Regions from separate parts of the Paenarthrobacter sp. TAF1 genome, predicted to be linked through region 1. Evidence: predicted binding sites of a transcription regulator. Region 1 holds the regulator's gene; each other region holds the start of a gene.

Region 1 (6,520 bases):
AGGGCATCCAGGAACGGCCCGGTTGCAGGGTTGTTCTTGATCCACTCAGTGACCGTGACAGGGTTGGCGGCGCGCTGCGGGAACAGCGAACCCGGCACTGCACCGACGGCCAGCAGGAGCAGCAGGAACAGTGCTGTACGCATGCTCGTCAACTGGGTCCAGGCCCACCTGAGCATGCCCTTGAATCCGAGCACGGGTACCGCGGCCTCAGACTTGGCCTGCTGGAGTTTTCCTTCCGCTGTGGTGGCGCCTTCAGCGGATGGTGACTTCTTCTTGGCTTTCACGGACTCGCTCATCAGATTGGCAACTTCACGTCATTTTGGAACCAGTACTGCAACCCGGTCACCCACTGGCCCCACACACCGGTGGCCATCAGGATGCCGAGCAAAATCAGGATGCCTCCGCCGATCCGCTGGATGGCCAAACGGTGCTTGCGGAAGAAGGACATGACACCCATGCCCCGGCGGACGGCCAAGGCGATCAGGAGGAACGGGATGCCCAGGCCAAGGCTGTAGATGAACGCCAGGAGCGCACCTTTGGCCGCCGACGATCCGCCGGACAAGCTCAGCAACTGTACCGCGGAGTAGGTCGGGCCAATGCATGGTGCCCAGCCCAAACCGAACGTGAGTCCAAGCAGCGGCGCACCCCACAGTCCGGCCGGCGGTTTGGCGTGGATCTTGGCATCACGCTGAAGCCAGCCGAAGCCGCCCATGAACACGACGCCCATGACGATCACCAGAAGGCCCAGCAGCTGCGTGATCCAGGCGTTCTGCGGGCCCGTCAGCAGCGTCCCGAGCTGGCCGAAGGCGCCGCCCAGGAGCACGAAAATTACGGAGAATCCGAGGACAAACAGCCCGATCCCCGCCAGCATCCGGCCACGCCGCTGCTTTTGCAGGTCGACGCCGGTCAGCCCGGTGACGTACCCCAGGTACCCGGGTACCAACGGCAGCACGCACGGCGAGAGGAACGAAACCAGCCCGGCCAGCAATGCGACCGGCACGGCCAGCAGCAGGGAACCGTTGAGGATGGTCTCGGCGAAAGGACTGTTCACGGCGACTACTCGGCCACGGCTGAAGTGATGAGGGCCTTCAAGGTGCTCTTTTCAATCTCGCCAAGCACGCGGGAGGCAACTTTGCCTTCCTTATCAAGGACCAGGGTTGTGGGGACGGCACCGGGCGGAACGATGCCGGACACGGACAGCAGCACGGACCCGTCCTTGTCGTTGAAGCTCGGGTAGGTGAGGTTGAACGTCTTGTCGAAGGCCTCAGCGGTGGCCTTTTCATCGCGGAGGTTCACGCCGAAGAATTGGACGCCCTGGTCCTTGAATTCCTGGTGCAGCGCTTCAAGCTGCGGCGCTTCGATCCGGCAGGGAGCGCACGCAGCAAACCAGAAGTTCAGGACCGTGACCTTGCCCTTGAGGTCCTCGGGCTTGACTTCATTTCCGTTGAACAGGGTGCCTTTGAGGGCTACGGGCGCTGCACGGTCGGCTTTGGCGAATTCCGTCACCGAGCCGTCGCCGGCCACGTAGTTCTTGTTGTCGCCCGCCTTTGCCTGCTCCGCAAGGGAGTCCTTCTGGGCGCATGCGGAAAGCCCCATGGTCAGTCCCGCCAGCAGGACACCGCCGGCGGTAAGAACGCCTCGACGTGAAAGGTTGTTGTCCATGTCTTCCTATGCCCCCGGAGTGCTGGCCGCACCGGGAAGCAGCGCGGCGGCAGGTTCGCTGTACTCAACCCGGATAATCCGGCCGTCGTCGTCGAGCGTCAGGGACGTAAGCGACGTCAAAGTGCATTCACGTTTGCGGGGATCGTGCGCCAGGCGACGGCCCTCAGCCGTGAGCCGTGTTGACCAGATCGGCAGCTGGTGGCTGACCAGGATGGCCTCGGCGCCGTCCCCGCCAAGTTCGATTGCCTTGACGCGGGCATCCTCAACTGCAGCCAGCACGCGGGCTGCCTGCTCCTTGTACGGCTCGCCCCAGGAGGGCCGCATTGGATTCCGGAAGTAGAACCAGTGCTTGGGCTTCAGGAACTCGCTCTTTGTGGGGTGGAGTCCCTGGAAGTGGTTCTCGGCTTCGATGATGCGCGGCTCGACCGTGATTTCGAGGTGCAGTGCTTCCGCCGTCGGCATGGCCGTCTCCTGGGCACGCGTCAACGGAGAGGCCACCAGATGGACTATCTTCGCACCCTCGGCGGCGCGGGCAACAAAGTGGTCGGCCAGCATACGGGCCATCTCCCGGCCACGCTCGGAGAGGTGGAACTCCGGCAGGCGACCGTAGAGGACGCCGTCGGGATTGTGGACCTCGCCATGGCGAAGCAGATGGACAGTTGCTTGGGGCATGTTTACCAGTTTCTCAAAGAAGCGGGGCGATCCGAAATCTTCTACCGCAAGTAGAACTCAAAGTTTTCCGTAAATGTTCCGTGGAGTTGGAATAAAAGATGCATATGCATGTTTATACTAGACACGAAGCTCGGTTGACGCTTCAAGCAATTGGTTCAACCGGGCAAGCACGCAGTACCTTCCACTACCTATAGGAGCAACAACCATGATGACCCTCCCCGCTTCCGTCACCACCGGCACCTGGACCCTCGACGCTTCCCACAGCGAGATCGGCTTCACCGTCCGCCACGCAGGCATCAGCAAGGTCCGCGGCCAGTTCAAGGACGCTTCGGCCACTTTGGAAGTCGGCGAAACCCTGACGGACTCCAAGGTCTCCGCAACCATCCAGACCGCCAGCTTCGACTCCGGCGATGTCAACCGCGATGGCCACGTCAAGGGCGAAGACTTCTTCGACGTCGAGAAGTTCCCGGAAATCACCTTCGTGTCCCGCCACGTCAAGGCCAACGGAAACAGCTTCGACCTCGTGGGCGATCTCACAATCAAGGGCGTCACCAAGGAGGTCTCCATCGAGACCGAATTCAACGGGGTTGCAGTAGACCCGTTCGGCAACACCCGCGCAGGCGTCTCGGGTGAAACCACCATCAGCCGCAAGGACTTCGGCCTTACCTGGAACGCAGTCCTCGAAGCCGGTGGCGTTTTGGTCAGCGACAAGGTCGTTATCAACCTCGAACTCGCGTTCATCGCTCCGGCCGCAGCCTGATTCCAGAACACCCCGGACGGCGTCCCTGCCCAGCTTCGCGCTGCAGGGGCGCCGTTTCGCATACACATGAGTCACCCGGCCATTGTTCGGCAAACACCCTGTATTTAGCTGCGAGTTGGCTCGGAATTTCCTATGCAACCTTCAACCTGCGGTCTACAGTGATGCCATGAGTACCCCAGATGAAGCACCTCAGCCACAGCAGCCCGGCGCCCAGCCACCGCAGCCAGGCAATGTTCCTCCTGCGGGCTACCAACCTCCCGGCGGTTACCAGCCTCCCCAAAGCGGATCTGTTCCGCCAGGTGGCTACCAAGGGCAGCAAGGTTACCAACCTCCCCCTGCCTACCAGCAGCCGGGACAACCCGCCTACACAGCACCGGCCGGCCCGAACCCCGCACCGCCCGCCGGACTCGGCTATAACGCACCTCCGCGGAACGTCTTCGGTTTGGACTTCAACAACATCGCCCAGAGATTCCGTGACACCACGGGCGTCCCTAAGACCCTCACCACGTCCTACTGGCTGTGGATTGCCGCAGCGGCACTGGGCGTCATCGCCAACTTCGCCAATATCTTCATCTACCGCGACTACTTCGGAGCCCTGGCCATCGGGACGGGGATCTTCAACTTCGTCTTCAGCATCATCATGGCCGCCGTCTACGCCTTCATCGCCATCCGCATGAAGGAGGGCGCCCGGTGGGCCCGGCTGGTCCTCTCCATTTTGGGCGGCTTCGCGGTCTTCTCCCTGCTGTTCCTCCTGATCACTTTCAACCTCGGGCTGCTCAGTTCAGCGGCCGCTGTTGCCGCAGCAATCATGATGTGGCTCCCGGAATCGCAGAAACACTTCGTTTAGCACTTGCTGAGCATGAAGGCCGCGGCCGGATCCCCTGGGATTCCCGCGGCCTTCATCATGAAGACGTACGCCAACATGATGATTTTCCCTGCCCTCTTGAAATTCCTGCGTGTGGTATGCAGCGGCGCGGGACCCTGGGGGTACGGTGGAAGCAGAACCACGCTGGGGGCAGGGTCACTTTGCTGATCCCGGCGGCCGTACCTGCAGTCGAACAAGCAAAGGAATGCCATGAGCAACCCTCCATACCCGCCGTCGAACCCGGGCGACTCCAACCAGCCTGAGCAGCCGGGCACGCAGCCCGCTGCACCACAGTACGGCCAGCAGTCCCCACCGCCGGCAGCTCCGCAATATGGCCAGCCTGCTGCACCACAGTACGGCCAGCCCGCAGCACCGCAGTACGGCCAGACCGGCGCTTCGCCCTATGGCCAGGCGCCCCAGTACGGTCAGGACACCAACTGGCCGAGTCAGCAGCCGGGTCCTGCCACAGTCCCGCAAATGGTCAACATCGCCTTCTGGTTGATTGTCGGCGCAGGCGCAATCTGGCTGATCTCCATCCTTATTTCCATGGCGGCACTGAACGACCCCTCCTTCAGGAGCATGTTCGAAGACCAGATGTCGGCCGGCGGCGCCGCGGATGTCCGCTTTGAAGACGTCCAAGGCTTCATCGTCGGCGTCATGATTGCACTCGGTGTCATTGGTGCCGGCCTGTACGCACTCGTTGCCATCAACGTCCGCAAGGGCAAGAACTGGGCTCGCATCCTCGGCACGGTCCTCGCCGCGCTCTCGATCTTTGCCCTCGTGCCGCTCAGCCTGGCGACGCTTTCAGCACTGCTCGGAATCGTAGCGATCGTCCTGCTGTACCTGCCGGCGTCGGCTCCGTACTTCCGCAAGACACCGCAGTTCGGAAACCCGTACCAGACTCCCTCCGGACGCTAAAGCGACAGGGTTCCAAACACACCACTACGGGCGCGGACCCGGCGAAGGCTAAACAGCCTGGCCCGGGGTCTGCGCCCGTTGTGCGTGGTAGGCAAGAATCTGCAGCTCCGTGGCCATGTCCACTTTCCGCAGATTCACGTGCGGCGGAACTTGCAGGAGCACCGGAGCAAAGCTCAGGATGCTCCTGATGCCGGCAGCAATAACCCGGTCACACACTGCCTGCGCCACCGTGGCCGGCAGGGCAAGCACCACCATGTTCGTGTGGGTTCGCTCCAGGACCCGCTCAAGCTCGGCTGAGTCGCTGACGCGCAGCCACCCTACCTCGTTGCCTATCACCATGGGGTCCGCGTCGAAGATGGCTACGACGTCGAATCCCCTGGACTCGAAGCCGCCATACCGGGCCAGGGCCTTGCCGAGGTTGCCGGCACCGACGATGGCGACTTTCCAGTCATGGGTCAGACCCAGCGCCGCGGCGATGTGACGGCTCAAGTACTGGACTTCATAGCCCACCCCGCGCGTGCCATACGAGCCTACGTACGAGAGGTCCTTGCGGAGCGTGGAGGAACTGACGCCTGACGCCTCGGCCAGCGCTTCGGAGGAGACGCGCTCAACTCCTTCGGCCAAGAGCGAGTTCAGCGCACGCAAATAGAGGGTCATCCGGGCCACAGCCGCGGGCGGGATCTGCTTAGCCGCAGGTTCGTTGTCCCCGGATAGTGCTTCCGCGGACGGTTCCAGCGCAGTCACGGTATTCTCCATTGCGTCGCTTTGTTGTTCCACTCTATGACCCCCGGGCCGGACTCAACAAAAGCCGCTACATACGGGCAAGGCCACCCTCAGCCCTCCAGGGCCTTCTTCAAGGTGCGGGTCAGCCGGGCCTCGTCGATCTTCCAAAAATCGCGCTGGATACCGTTCACCAGCACCACCGGAATCTCTTCCGCGTAGCGCTCCTGAAGTTGGGGGTCGGCGTCGATCCGCTGTTCAGACCAGCTCAAGCCGAGGCCCGCAGTAACGCGTTCGACGGCGGCGCGGGCGTCCGTGCAGAGGTGGCAGTCAGCTTTGGTGAGGAGGACGACGTCGGGAGTAGCCATGTGATTAACGGTAACCGCCCCGCGATCCTCCCTCACACCCCACCCCCTTCAACCCCACCCTCCCTCACACCCCACCCCCTTCAACCCCACCCTCCCTCACACCCCACAGGTAAGGGCCTTCGAGTGCGCCCTCAACGCGGGGTACCCGCCATTGACTAGACTCAAGGCATGCCCGAGGAGAAGAACGTCGCCGTTGCCGCTGCTGCCCAAGCGCAGAAGCACAGCGGCGAAGCTGCTTTCTTCGACGTCGACAACACGTTGATGAAGGGTGCGAGCCTCTTCCACGTCGCACGCAAAATGTATGAACGCAAAGCTTTTACCTTGCCGCAAGCGGCCGGGTTCGCCTGGAAGCAATTTAAGTTCGTGATGCGCGGCGAGAACATGGAGGACGTCCATGCCGTTCGCGACTCGGCCTTGACCCTGGCGGCCGGCATCACCGTAGATGACATCAAAGCCCTGGGCGAAGAGGTCTACGACGAAATGATCGAGTCCCGGATTTGGCCCGGAACGAAGGCTCTCGCAGAGCAACATCTCAGGGTGGGCCGTAAGGTCTGG
Region 2 (6,520 bases), on a different contig from region 1:
AGCAGTAAGCCATGCAGAGTAATATTTCCTGGCCTTTGCCAGCTTGGGATTAATGATCACCTGGCAGTATCCCTGGTACGGAAACTTTGCATAGTAATTCTGGTGGACTTCCTCGGCCTCGTAGAAGTCCGGGAGCGGCACCACTTCAGTCACAATCGGGTCGGACCACAAGGCCTGGGCGCGTTCGATGGCTTCCTCGAACAAGACCTTCTCCTCGGTGGTGGTGTAGAACATCGAGGACCGGTACTGGGTCCCGACGTCGTAGCCCTGCCGGTTCAGGGTGGTGGGGTCGTGCAGGGCGAAGAACATGTCCAGGATGACTTCTTCCGGAACAACAGTTTCATCGAATGTCACCGCAACCACCTCCGCGTGACCGGTGGTCCCGGAGCACACTTCGTAGTAATCGGGATTGCGGACGTGGCCGCCGGTGTAGCCGGAGACAACCGAGCTGACCCCGCGGGTTTTCTGGTAAACGGCATCCAGGCACCAGAAGCAGCCGCCGCCAAGTACGAAAGTTTTCATGTTCTCTTCAATGGTTGGGATGGCCTGATGATTCCCGCTTCACCTTACGGGAGAATTACGGCACCGGGCAGCTGCACAAGTGACCGGGACTGCCTGAACCGGCCCGGTAGTGAAGAATAGGGATATGGAAGCAGTGAACACTGGCATTTCTGATGCGGATTCCGTCGAAGATGACGAAACAGAACACGAAGAAACAGTTGGGGCCAGCGGCGAACCTACCCTCGGCCAGGTGTTGTTGGCTGTTGAAGAACTCTGGCCCGAGTCCCTCGCCGAGGATTGGGACGAAGTCGGCCTGGTTGTCGGGCGCCCCACGGTCCCGGTGACCAAAGTCCTCTTTGCCGTGGATCCCACCCTGGCCGTTATCGATGAAGCCATCGAATGGGGTGCCGGGCTCCTTATTACCCACCACCCCCTGTTGCTCAAAGGGGTGAACTCCGTTGCCGCAACGTCGGCCAAGGGCCTCGCTGTCCACCGATTGATCGAAGCGGGCACTGGCCTGCTTACCGTGCACACGAATGGTGACTCAGCCGTTGGCGGAGTGTCGGACGTCCTGGCAGATGCCTTCGGGCTGGAGAACGTGGCGCCCCTGACCCAAGCATCCAACGGACTGCCGGAAGAAGGAATCGGCAGGGTGGGCGATCTTCCGGAGCTTGAAACCCTGGGCGACTTTGCGGCCCGTGTCTTTGAAATGCTGCCCGCCGTGGCGGGCGGGGTCCGGGTTGCCGGCGACAAAGACGGCCTGGTGCGGCGTGTTGCCGTCTGCGGCGGCGCCGGGGACAGTTTGTTCGACGCCGTCCGGGCCAACCATGCCGATGTGTACGTCACAGCGGACATGCGGCATCATCCGGCCTCCGAAGCGCGTGAGGGGGCCACCAACGGGCGGCCGTACCTGATTGACGTATCGCACTTTGCGAGTGAATGGCTGTGGCTTCCAGCCGCCGCAGAAGCGTTGGGCAACGTGCTCGCTGACCAGGGCTACGACGTCGATATCCGCGTCAGCAGTACCAACAGTGACCCTTGGGACTTCATACTGACTCCCGGCGGCGACTAGAGTCTAGGAAAGGGCCGGACCTGATCTCCAGGACCGGCGGCGACAAGCGGAGGTAAGCGTGGCGAAAGCAGCACCGGCAGAACAATTGAAATTGCTTGAACTGCAGGGGCTGGATGCCAAGCTCAAGTCGTTGGCGGGCCGCCGGAAGGTGCTGGAAAACGATCCCCGCATCACTGACCTGACGGACGCCCTCAGTGTGGCCAACGGTGAACTAGGGGCGGCCAAAATCGCTGTCCATGACGCCGAAGCCGAACTGCGCCGCGCGGAAGCCGACGTCGAACAGGTTGCGTCCCGCATCGAGCGCGATGAAACCCGGCTGAACAGCGGAACCGGGTTGTCCAAGGACCTGGTGGCGCTGCAGAACGACATCGCCTCGCTGAACAAGCGCCGTTCGGACCTCGAAGACGTTGAGCTTGAGATCCTGGAGCGCCTGGACACCCTGCGTGAACGCCAGGCTGCCCAGCAAGCCATTGTTGACGACATCCAGGGTTCGTTCGGCAGCATCCGCTCTGAACTGGACGAAGCAATCGCGGAGATCGCGGCCGAGGAGACAGTGGTTCGCGGGCAACGGGCTGTATTCGCCGAGGCGCTGGACCCGGGGATGCTCGCGGTGTACGAAAAGACCATCGCCAAGCGTGGAGTCGGTGCTGCCCGGCTGTTCCACGGAAAGTCCGAGGGCTCGGGGATGATGCTCAGCCCAGGTGACCTTGCCGATGTCAAAGCCGCAGCGGAGGACGACATCGTTTTCTGCCCGGACTCCGGCGTCATCCTGGTCCGTTCAGCGGAGTGGAACTGACCTGACCCGGGCACGGCCTTAGCTGGACAGAATGATGTTCAGGGCGTGTGGCTTCCGGGCGGTGCCCTCAACCAGTTCGGCGGTCCGGATTTCACTGGCGGCCTTCAGGAGCTGATCCGGAGTTTCCGGAGCCTTGCCGCGCCTGGTCAGCAGATGCCGTGCCAACTCACCCCTGGTGTGCTTGGCGAAGTGGCTCACCACGGTGCGCTTGCCGTTCGCCTCGTTGAACACATTGACGTTCACCGTCTGTGCGGCCGGGGGAGCCCACGCTGCGGCGTAGGTGCTGGAGCGGCAGTCCACCAGCAGTTCGCCGTCGACCCGCTGGGCGAGGGCGGCGTTCAGTTGCGGCTTCCAATAGGAGGCGAGGCGTCCGACGTCGGGCAGTGCGGTTCCCATCGACAGACGGTAGGCGGGCACGTGGTCACCAAAGCCAATGGCTCCCCACAAAGCGGAAACAACCAGGATGGACTCCGTCGCCTTGCGGCGCTGGGCCGGCGTCATGCTCTTGAAGCCGAGGGCGTCGTACAGGACTCCCGAATAGACCTGGTGCGCGGGAGCCGCCGGTTCGGCATGCAGCCGGGTATTACGTTCGACGTCGTCCCGCAGCGAGGCGCCGACGCCCAGTAACGCCAGGGCGTCCTCGTGCGCGCTCACTGTCCCCAGAGCTTCAAGGACCTTGGCCCGGTACGGGTTCAGTTCCGGGAAGCTCAGCGACTCCCATTCGATGGCAGGTCCTTTGAGGGCGGGGGTTTTGCCTTCTGAGGGCGGCAGGAGAATCAGCACCAGTCGATATTACCGGTGACTTGGGCCGTCCTGGACGCCGGTAGACTGTACGGCGGATGGGTTGACCAGGCGGCCGCGCGTCACGAAAGTGGCTCGAGGAACGTCCGGGCTCCATAGAGCAGGGTGGTGGGTAACGCCCACTCGGGGTAACCCGCAGGCCAGTGCCACAGAGAACAGACCGCCTGCGTCCCGGTATTGCACCGGGCAGCAGGTAAGGGTGAAACGGTGGTGTAAGAGACCACCAGCTCCCTGGGTGACCGGGGAGGCTAGGTAAACCCCACCCGGAGCAAGGCCAGACAGGACACGTTCGAGGGCTGCTCGCCCGAGTGTCCGGGTAGGCTGCTGGAGGGCGTCGGCAACGGCGTTCGTAGATGGATGGCCGCCTCTCCCTTTCCGGTAACGGAAGGGGATGACAGAACCCGGCGTATCGGTCAACCCATCCATTTATGACTCCCTGAATGACGGGCGTGTGAGTGATTTCACGCCTCCGGGACGACCATGCCCCGGCCTTCCCGCCTAGAATGGTTACTGAACGTAGATGTTCTGCCGCCGGGACTGCGTTCGCAGCCGGCGGATTTTCTTTGCTCTCGTTCAAGGCGCTGTGGGTGGACCGAAGCCCGCCGGCGCATGTGCCGCAGGACTACTCCGGGCGGCCGCCGCCATCCGCATACGAGGACGTATGTGGTTGACCCAAGGAAGGTAGTTCTGTGAGCCAGACGTCAGATTCTTGTCTTGATAAGTGGATGGGCCGGGAGGCTCTCGCCGAGGCCATGATTCCGGTGATCGGCCGGTTGTACCGGGAAAACAACGTGGTCACCAGCATCCACGGCCGGAGCTTGATCAACAAGTCCACCATGAACATCCTCAAGGCCCACCGCTTTGCACGCCGGATGAGCAACCACGAGCTCCTGCTCGAGGAGACGGCACCCCTGCTGAACGCCCTTTCCGAGCTGGAGCTCGGCGCAGCAGCCATTGATATTGCACGTTTGACGGAAAAGTACCGGGCAGAAGGCAATGGCGCCTCCCTGGACGAGTACTTGCGCTCCGAGCTCGCCGAGATCGTTGGCAAGCGCGGCGCTGACGACCGCACCAGCACCGACGTCGTTCTTTACGGTTTCGGGCGTATCGGCCGTCTGCTGGCCCGCATCCTGATCGAAAAGGCCGGTGGCGGCCACGGCCTGCGCTTGCGCGCCATCGTGGTCCGCAAGGGCGCCGACAACGACCTCGTGAAGCGCGCGAGCCTGCTGCGTCGCGACTCCGTTCACGGTTCCTTCGAAGGCACCATCCGCGTGGATGAGGAAGCCAACACCATCACCGCCAACGGCGTCCAGGTACAGGTCATCTACTCGGACAACCCCGCAACTGTTGATTACACCGAGTACGGAATCAAGGACGCCCTGGTGGTCGACAACACCGGACGCTGGCGCGACGCCGATGGCCTCTCCCAGCACCTGCAGAGCAAGGGCGTTGCCCGCGTCCTGCTGACGGCGCCGGGCAAGGGTGACCTCAAGAATATTGTTCACGGCATCAACCACCGCGACATCAGTGACGACGACAAGATCGTCACCGCCGCATCCTGCACCACGAACGCCATCACTCCGGTGCTGAAGGCCATCAACGACAAGTTCGGCATCATTCACGGCCACGTCGAGACGGTTCACTCGTTCACCAACGACCAGAACCTGATCGACAACTTCCACAAGGGTGACCGCCGCGGACGCTCCGCTGCGCTGAACATGGTGATCACGGAGACCGGTGCCGCCAAGGCAGTGGCCAAGGCCCTTCCCGAACTGCAGGGAAAGCTGACAGGCAACGCCATCCGTGTACCCACCCCGGACGTCTCCATGGCCATCCTGAACCTCAACCTGGAGAAGGGCACCACGCGCGACGAGGTCAACGACTTCTTGCGTGAAATGTCGCTGCATTCCGATCTCCGCAAGCAGATCGATTACATCGATTCTCCCGATGTAGTCTCGACGGACTTCGTCGGCTCCCGTCGGGCCGGCATCGTCGATGGCCTCGCCACGATCTCCAACGACAAGAACCTCGTGCTGTACGTCTGGTACGACAACGAGTTCGGCTACTCCTGCCAGGTTGTCCGTGTGATGGAAGAAATGGCCGGCGTGAACCCGCCGTCGTTCCCGGCCCGGGATGTCATCGCTCCCATTGCCGTACTCGAAACGGCCGGCGCCTAGGTCCGCAGCAGTTAACACGGGTTTCCCGGCCGGATCACTGGAAACGGCCGGGAAACCTGACCAGAATGGGTCTCATGGAAAACGAATCAACGATGGAACATGAGACCACGCTGGAGCACGCCCTGGACGTCGCCAAGGCCAACCATAAGCAAGCCCAGAAGCTTCTGGACCAAGCTGTTGCGGCCAATGCTGCCGGGGACGTCACCGACGAGCGCGTGGAACAACTGCGGGGCCTGCTGGCTCTTGCCGCCGAGGACCTCCAACGCGTGACGCGCGAGCAATAACCTGCTCTTTCACCCTCTGTGTAGTGTGACTTCTCCTACACATTGTGGATACCGACTCTGACTGTCGGGGCCGTGTCCTACGCTCGTAAGACACTGCCTGCCCCGTTGGATGGAGTCCCTTGAGCATCACCTGGTCCGCCTATAAACGCGCCCGCCGCCGTTCCCGTCAAGCGTGGGCGGTTCTGGCACTGGCTGCCGCTACCATTGTCGCCGGGCTGTCCTGGTTCTTCACCGTGGGCCAGTTTGAAGCAGCTCAACCTCCGCAATCCGGCCCCAGCGAAGCCCCGGTTTACAACCCCGAATGGATGAAGCCTGTGCGCGGCGCGGCGGCGGTCGTACCCGAAAAGGCCTCCGAGGCCCTGGACCATCTGCCGGTCAAAGGGCGGGCACCGAAAACGGACTATGACAGGGCCGCCTTTGGACAGGCGTGGGCCGATGCGGACCGGAACGGTTGCGACACCCGCAACGACATCCTCCGGCGCGACCTGAGTGCAGTCAAGTTCATGGACGGCTCCTCCTGCAAGGTGGCCTCCGGAACGTTGAACGAACCATACACGGGAAGGCAAATATCCTTCACTAGGGGCCAGGACACCAGCTCCGCCGTGCAAATCGACCATGTGGTGGCGCTGGCCGACGCGTGGCAAAAAGGCGCCCAGCAGCTGACCATCCAGCAGAGGCAGACCCTCGCCAACGACCCGCTGAATTTGATTGCGGCGGATGGTCCGGCAAACGTCAAGAAAGGGGCTGGCGACGCCGCGACGTGGCTGCCGGCCAACAAGAACTTCCGCTGCCACTACGTTGCCCGGCAGATCTCGGTGAAGACGGCCTACCGGTTGTGGGTCACCCAGGCGGAGAAAGACGCCATGAAGAGCGTTCTATCTTCCTGCCC
Region 3 (5,866 bases), on a different contig from region 1:
ACACGGTGGCGAAGGTGGCGATCGAGGCAATGAGCACGAACACGTCTTCGGGGATGACGGCGTTCAAAACGACGCCCACCAGCAGGATGCAACCCATCATCACCACGGTCATCCACGGAACGCCGTGGCGGGAAATCTTGCTGAAGCTCTTGGGTGCGTGGCCCTGCTGTGCCAGACCAAACAGGATGCGCCCGGCCCCGAAAATGTCGCTGTTGATCGCCGAGAGCGCGGCGGTGATGACCACGGCGTTGAGGATGTGCGGAGCGGCCGGGATGCCCAGTCCGTCGAAGATCTGCACGAACGGGCTGCCGCTGCTGCCGATCTCGTTCCACGGGAAGATGCTCATCAGCACGCCCAAAGTCAGCACGTAGAACAGGAGCACCCGCACGGGCACGGTGTTGACGGCCTGCGGGATGACCTTTTTGGGGTCGGCGGCTTCGCCCGCGGTAATGCCAATCGTTTCGATCCCGCCAAAGGCAAACATCACGACGGCGAACGCTGCCAGGAGCCCTTCGAATCCGTTGGGGAACAAACCGCCGTGGTTCACGAGGTTCCCCAGCCCCGGTGCCACGCCACCGCCGTCGCCCGTTTGGAAACCGAACACGATGATCGCCGCACCGCCCACGATCATGGCGATAATCGCCACCACCTTGATCAGCGAGAACCAGAACTCAAGCTCACCAAACACCTTCACGCTGAGCAGGTTCATGGCGCCCAGGAACAGGATGATCGCCAGCACCCAGATCCATCTGTCCACCTGTGGGAACCAGAAGCCCATGTAGATACTGAAGGCCGTGACGTCGGCGATTGCCACGATCGCCATTTCGAACACGTAGGTCCACCCGGTTACGAAACCGGCGAAAGGCCCCAGGTAGCGGCTCGCGTATTGGCCGAACGAGCCGGACACGGGGTGTCGGACGGCCATTTCGCCGAGGGCGCGCATCACCATGAACACGGCCGCGCCGCCGATGATGTAGGCAAGCAGGACGGCCGGCCCGGCCTTTTGGATGGCCGACGCCGAGCCGTAGAACAGGCCGGTGCCGATCGCGGATCCGAGTGCCATGAAGCGGATGTGACGGACGTTGAGGCCTCGGCTGAGCGCCGTACCTGCGGCCTGGAGGACAGAGCTCTCCACAGCCAGCTTGGTTTGTTGCATAGTAAAACCTTCTCGTCTTTGGGAGGGGATCGCTATCCAGCAGATCACTTTTGACGGCCTTGTGATCGGACTCACGGGTGATTGGTGTCTTTGATCGCAGACACCATGCTGTGGGTCTCATCAGAGGGTGGTAAAAGTCATAGTTCCCGGTCGGATATGATGACCGCGGACAGCTCTTCAACACGGTCAGGCATCCCTCGCATTTCGCGTCGCCCCCTTTGAACTCTGTGCTGACTCTTGCATCTGTTACTTGGGGGACTCATGATTTCCGTAATCCGCGCTACCCGACGCCGTTGGGCAGCTGCCGTTGTTGCCGTAGTGGCCGGGGCATCCTTGCTCTTTGCCGCACCCGCGCAGGCCTATGACGTGCCGAATTTTGAGGTTCCGAACGCCTCGCAAGCTCCCGTGCCTTTCGTGGAACGGGTGAGTGACGCCGCTGGCGTGGTTGAGCTCTGGAAGACCGGCGGTCCCGCAATCCGCACCGCCGCCGCTGCCGCCTTGGTGGGTGGGCCGGACGCGGTCCAGGCATTCCTCGACGGCGGCCAGGACGTCGCGCTGGCAGCTGACCGGAAGCAGTTGGTCACCGAGCTGACGACACGGGGGAGCGAACATGTCAGGGAGAGCGCGGTCAGGATACTGGCCACTAACGACCCCAGCGTGATCACGAGCTTCCTGTCAAAGGGCTGGGCCGGCGCCTGGGATCTCGACCTGCGGATAACGGCCACTCGGTTCCTCAACTACTCGGGTCCCATCCGGATGGCTGCTTCCAAGAGCCTGGACAACGGCAGTGAGGCTGTCGAGAAGTTCGTTCTCGAAGGCTGGCAAAAGACCGCTCAGGGCCAGGACCGTGAGGCGGTAGCCTACCTGACCAATTCGCCCATTGCCGCCGTCACTCGCGGAGCGCAGGCTGCTCTGGACACCTACGACCCTGAAGTCCTTGCTACATACCTGCGCTACGGTCAGTTCGTTGCCGCAGCGCAGGACCAAAAATTGACTACGGTCACCAAATCACTCGACGCTGTGAGGGCAGATATCGCAGCCAACCCTGCTGGCTCGGCAGCCGTGGCGGATCGCGCGAAGACTGCTCTGGAGAACGCGCGACACGCCGTTGATGGCCCCAAGAAGACCGACCTGAGGCGCTTGCTGGAAGAGCGGGACTATCGCTTCTCGCAGGCTTGGCCCAAGCAGGCCATAGACAAAGCCCGGCTCGCATCCCAAGAGCCCGCCAAGGCTGCATTCAAAAAGGCCGCCGCCGAGCTTCCGGCTTTGCTGTCGACGCTAACGGCCCCTGGTGCTGATCTTGATCCTCTGATCATGGAAGCCCGCCAGGCCACACTGGACCTCGCATTGGTGGGTACGCCTGAAGTGCGGAAGGCAGCTGAGGCTGCTCTGCTGGGTGGGGACTCTGCCGTCAAGGACTTCATTGCCGATGGTCACGGTCTCGCGAGCGAACAGGACAGTGCAGCCTTTGTTAACGACAGGCAGCGTGCTTTCCAGCACATGGCCGCGGGCGGCGTGCACGTGGTCCAGGCTGCTAAGGACGCTGTTAAGTCCGTCAACCATGCAGATGTCCGGTACTTCCTCGAGTACGGACACTCCGACGCGCAGTACTTGGATAACTCGGAATTGGCCGACGGTCTCATAAGGCTCGATTCTCCGGAGCTCCAGACTGCTGCTGGCGTAGCGATGGCGGGCGGGCGAGCGGAACTTCAGGCATTTGCATCAAGCGAACAGTTCACTGCTGCCGAAAAGGACGCGGCGAATGCCCGGCATACCGCCGCCGTAAACACCGCTCTCGCAGAGCTGTCGCGGCTCACTGACCAGGCAATCCTCGACGCCGGTAGGGCGGCTGACGCTGCGAAGGCCGCTGAAGCCGCACGCCAAGCCGAGGCCGCGCGCCAGGCCGAGGCCGCGCGCCAGGCCGAAGCCGCTGGTGGGCAGCTTGCGGCCGGCAGCGTTGATGCATCGCAGCAATCGGGAACAGGAGCAGCCCCGATCGTCATTCCGTGGCCGCGCGAGTACGCTCCCGCCGTCGGACTGGCTGAGACCGGAGCTGTCACGGAGTCCGTAGAAAAGCCCGCAGCAACGCCTTCGGCCGCACCGAGCATTTCCGTGCCGCCGACGACCTCGGCAGCAAAGGGCTCCACTTCGGTGGATTCCCAGTCACAGGAGGCGGCTGCTCCGATGGCTGCTTCTTCTGCGGGCATGAGTGGCTGGACCATCGGCCTCATCGTGGCACTGGTCCTGGCAGCAGCTGGAGCCATCACGTTCCTGTTGCGCCGCAAGGGTCCCTCCCCAGCCGAGGGATAGCCGGCTACGCCTCCGGGCAGTCGGAAAACGTCGTCGGAGTGTCCGGTATACCGGACACTCCCGGCGGCCCGGTGCTGGTCAATGCCTTGTGAAAGGTGCACGCTTGAGTACGGGATACCGGACAGTATGCTCCGGCGCCCCTCAAGATCCCCCAGCAGCGAGGAACCATGACCACCACGCCCACCGCGCCCGGCAAGGCCACGTCCAAAGTCCCGGCTGCCGAAAACACCTTGCGCATCCTGAAACTGTTGGCTTCGCGGCGAGGGCCGATGGCGGCGTCGAATATCGCCACGGCACTGGGCCTGCCGCGGTCCAGTGTCTACCACCTTCTGGGCGTTATGGAGGCGAACGGCTTCGTCCTCCATCTGCATGAGGAGCAGCGCTACGGGCTCGGCATCAGTGCCTTCGAACTCAGCTCCGCCTATTCGCGGCAGGAGCCGTTGTCACGGCTGGGTCGCCCCATGCTGGCGTCGCTGGTCGACGTGATCGGCGAGAGCGCACACCTGGCTGTGCTCCATGGCCGCGATGTCCTTTACATCGTGGAAGAACGTGCCAAGAACCGCCCAAGCCTGGTGACCGACGTCGGGGTTCGGCTTCCCAGCCACCTCACCGCGTCCGGTCGGGCAATCCTCGCCGCCTTGCCCAAGTCGCAGGTCCGCGCCCTCTACCCGAACGCTGCGGCCTTCACGTCCCGGCACGATGTCGAGTTTCCCATCATGAAGTACTCCGCCTTGTCGTCCCATTTGGACCAGGTGCGCCAGCGTGGCTACGCCACGGAAAACGGCGAAATCACTCCCGGGTTCGGCTCCATCGCCGTCGCCGTGACTGACCACGTTGGATGGCCGACGGCGGCAGTCGCCGTCACGTTCCTGGAGGACAAAGTGCCGGCTGAGCAATGGCCCGTACTGGCCGCGCGGATCAGGAAAGCCGCCGACGAACTGTCGGTCCGGATCCATGGTCGCCCGACGGCGGGCTGACGCTTAGTAAGCGCCGATGCACCCTAGCGGCTGCCCGGCCCGGGGGAGTCGCGTTCAACCATGGCGCGGAAAGCTTCCAGCTCGCCCCGGAAACTGCCCCGGTAGGATCCCGTGGCGAAGAGTCGTCCCACCACCGTGGACACCAGTCCGCGTGTTTCGAACAGCTGCTGGATGCGCGTGCCACCACTTTCCGGGGTGAACGTGACATCCGATTCCCCTTTGAGGATCGCGTTGCCGAAGCGGGTGCGGATGTGCCGCGGCCGTTCCGCAGCGATGACTTCCGTGGGACTCGCCATCCGGCCGAACCACACCGTATAGCTGCTGCCGGCCTGGTCGGTGGAGCCAACGAGATCGGTCACGCGTGTGACGCCGCCGATCCACTCAGTAAACCTGTCAGGATCCGTCCAGGTGTCGAAAACCCGCTCCGGCGGCGCGGCGACCAAGGTGGACACTCGATACGTTGCCATGGGTCCAGCATGCGCGCATCCGGGCGCGAAAGCGAGAGCATCCGCATGTCTGTAATCCCGGACAGCACCGTCCGAAAAGCCGTTCCGGCCGCTTGGTAAAGGGGCTTTAGTAGAAGCAGAAGATCTTTCCACCACACACTTCCCACAGACGAAGGAGTCACCATGGCACCCGCCGATTTCACTACTGGTGCCCGTCCGGTCAAGGCCGCGCGGGGTACTGAGCTTACTGCCAAGTCGTGGCAGACCGAGGCGCCGTTGCGCATGCTGATGAATAACCTGGACCCCGAGGTCGCCGAGCGTCCGGATGATCTGGTGGTCTACGGGGGTACCGGACGCGCAGCGCGTTCCTGGGCTGCGTTCGATGCGATCACCCGGACCCTGGAAACCATGGAGAAGGACGAGACCCTGCTGGTGCAGTCGGGTAAGCCGGTAGGTGTCTTCCGCACGAATGAGTGGGCGCCCCGTGTTCTCCTCGCCAACTCCAACCTCGTCGGTGATTGGGCGACGTGGCCTGAGTTCCGCCGGCTCGAGGCTGAGGGCCTGATGATGTACGGGCAGATGACGGCCGGGTCCTGGATCTACATCGGCACCCAGGGCATCCTGCAGGGCACCTACGAAACCTTTGCCGCCGTCGGAAATAAGCTCGCTGCGGAGGGCCGCCACCCCGCGCCTGCCGCTGAAGGTTCCACGGAAGGGCCGCTCGCCGGTACCTTGACCCTGACCGGTGGCTGCGGTGGCATGGGCGGTGCCCAGCCGCTGGCCGTGACGTTGAATGATGGCGCGTGCCTGATTGTTGATGTGGACGAGTCCCGCCTGCGTCGGCGTGTGGGTAAGCGGTACCTGGACGAGGTCGAAACCGATCTGGACACCGCGATCGCCAAAGTTCAGGCCGCAAAGGACGAGCGTCGTGGCTGGTCCGTCGGTTACGTGGGCAACGCCGCTGAAGTCTTCCCCGA

Evidence for each region. The regulator Rex, encoded in region 1, represses fermentation and respiration genes when NADH is low (regulators of the CRP and FNR family bind a similar motif). The targets are predictions, from matches to a motif close to CTTGTGAANNNNTTCACAAG.
Region 2: AB4Y81_RS01870 (glyceraldehyde-3-phosphate dehydrogenase) is a predicted target of Rex. The motif match lies at 3,619-3,638, and genes of this name have one in related genera.
Region 3: AB4Y81_RS21370 (ALF repeat-containing protein) is a predicted target of Rex. The motif match lies at 1,215-1,234, and genes of this name have one in related genera.

Annotation. Positions count from the first base shown of each region.
Region 1 covers NZ_JBFRDO010000002.1:438,727-445,246, forward strand. Annotated here, with positions in the region: gene resB (cytochrome c biogenesis protein ResB) at 1-296, opposite strand, end outside; gene AB4Y81_RS04115 (cytochrome c biogenesis CcdA family protein) at 296-1,051, opposite strand; gene AB4Y81_RS04120 (TlpA family protein disulfide reductase) at 1,057-1,662, opposite strand; gene AB4Y81_RS04125 (histidine phosphatase family protein) at 1,669-2,334, opposite strand; gene AB4Y81_RS04130 (YceI family protein) at 2,543-3,094, shown strand; gene AB4Y81_RS04135 (hypothetical protein) at 3,261-3,941, shown strand; gene AB4Y81_RS04140 (hypothetical protein) at 4,170-4,877, shown strand; gene AB4Y81_RS04145 (redox-sensing transcriptional repressor Rex) at 4,926-5,633, opposite strand; gene AB4Y81_RS04150 (glutaredoxin family protein) at 5,711-5,965, opposite strand; gene AB4Y81_RS04155 (HAD family hydrolase) at 6,134-6,520, shown strand, end outside.
Region 2 covers NZ_JBFRDO010000001.1:402,121-408,640, reverse strand. Annotated here, with positions in the region: gene msrA (peptide-methionine (S)-S-oxide reductase MsrA) at 1-522, opposite strand, end outside; gene AB4Y81_RS01890 (Nif3-like dinuclear metal center hexameric protein) at 647-1,573, shown strand; gene AB4Y81_RS01885 (zinc ribbon domain-containing protein) at 1,632-2,369, shown strand; gene AB4Y81_RS01880 (YaaA family protein) at 2,388-3,152, opposite strand; RNA gene rnpB (RNase P RNA component class A) at 3,210-3,595, shown strand; gene AB4Y81_RS01870 (glyceraldehyde-3-phosphate dehydrogenase) at 3,860-5,347, shown strand; gene AB4Y81_RS01865 (hypothetical protein) at 5,422-5,631, shown strand; gene AB4Y81_RS01860 (HNH endonuclease family protein) at 5,751-6,520, shown strand, end outside.
Region 3 covers NZ_JBFRDO010000037.1:472-6,337, forward strand. Annotated here, with positions in the region: gene AB4Y81_RS21365 (amino acid permease) at 1-1,156, opposite strand, end outside; gene AB4Y81_RS21370 (ALF repeat-containing protein) at 1,418-3,466, shown strand; gene AB4Y81_RS21375 (IclR family transcriptional regulator) at 3,634-4,443, shown strand; gene AB4Y81_RS21380 (SRPBCC family protein) at 4,467-4,910, opposite strand; gene AB4Y81_RS21385 (urocanate hydratase) at 5,073-5,866, shown strand, end outside.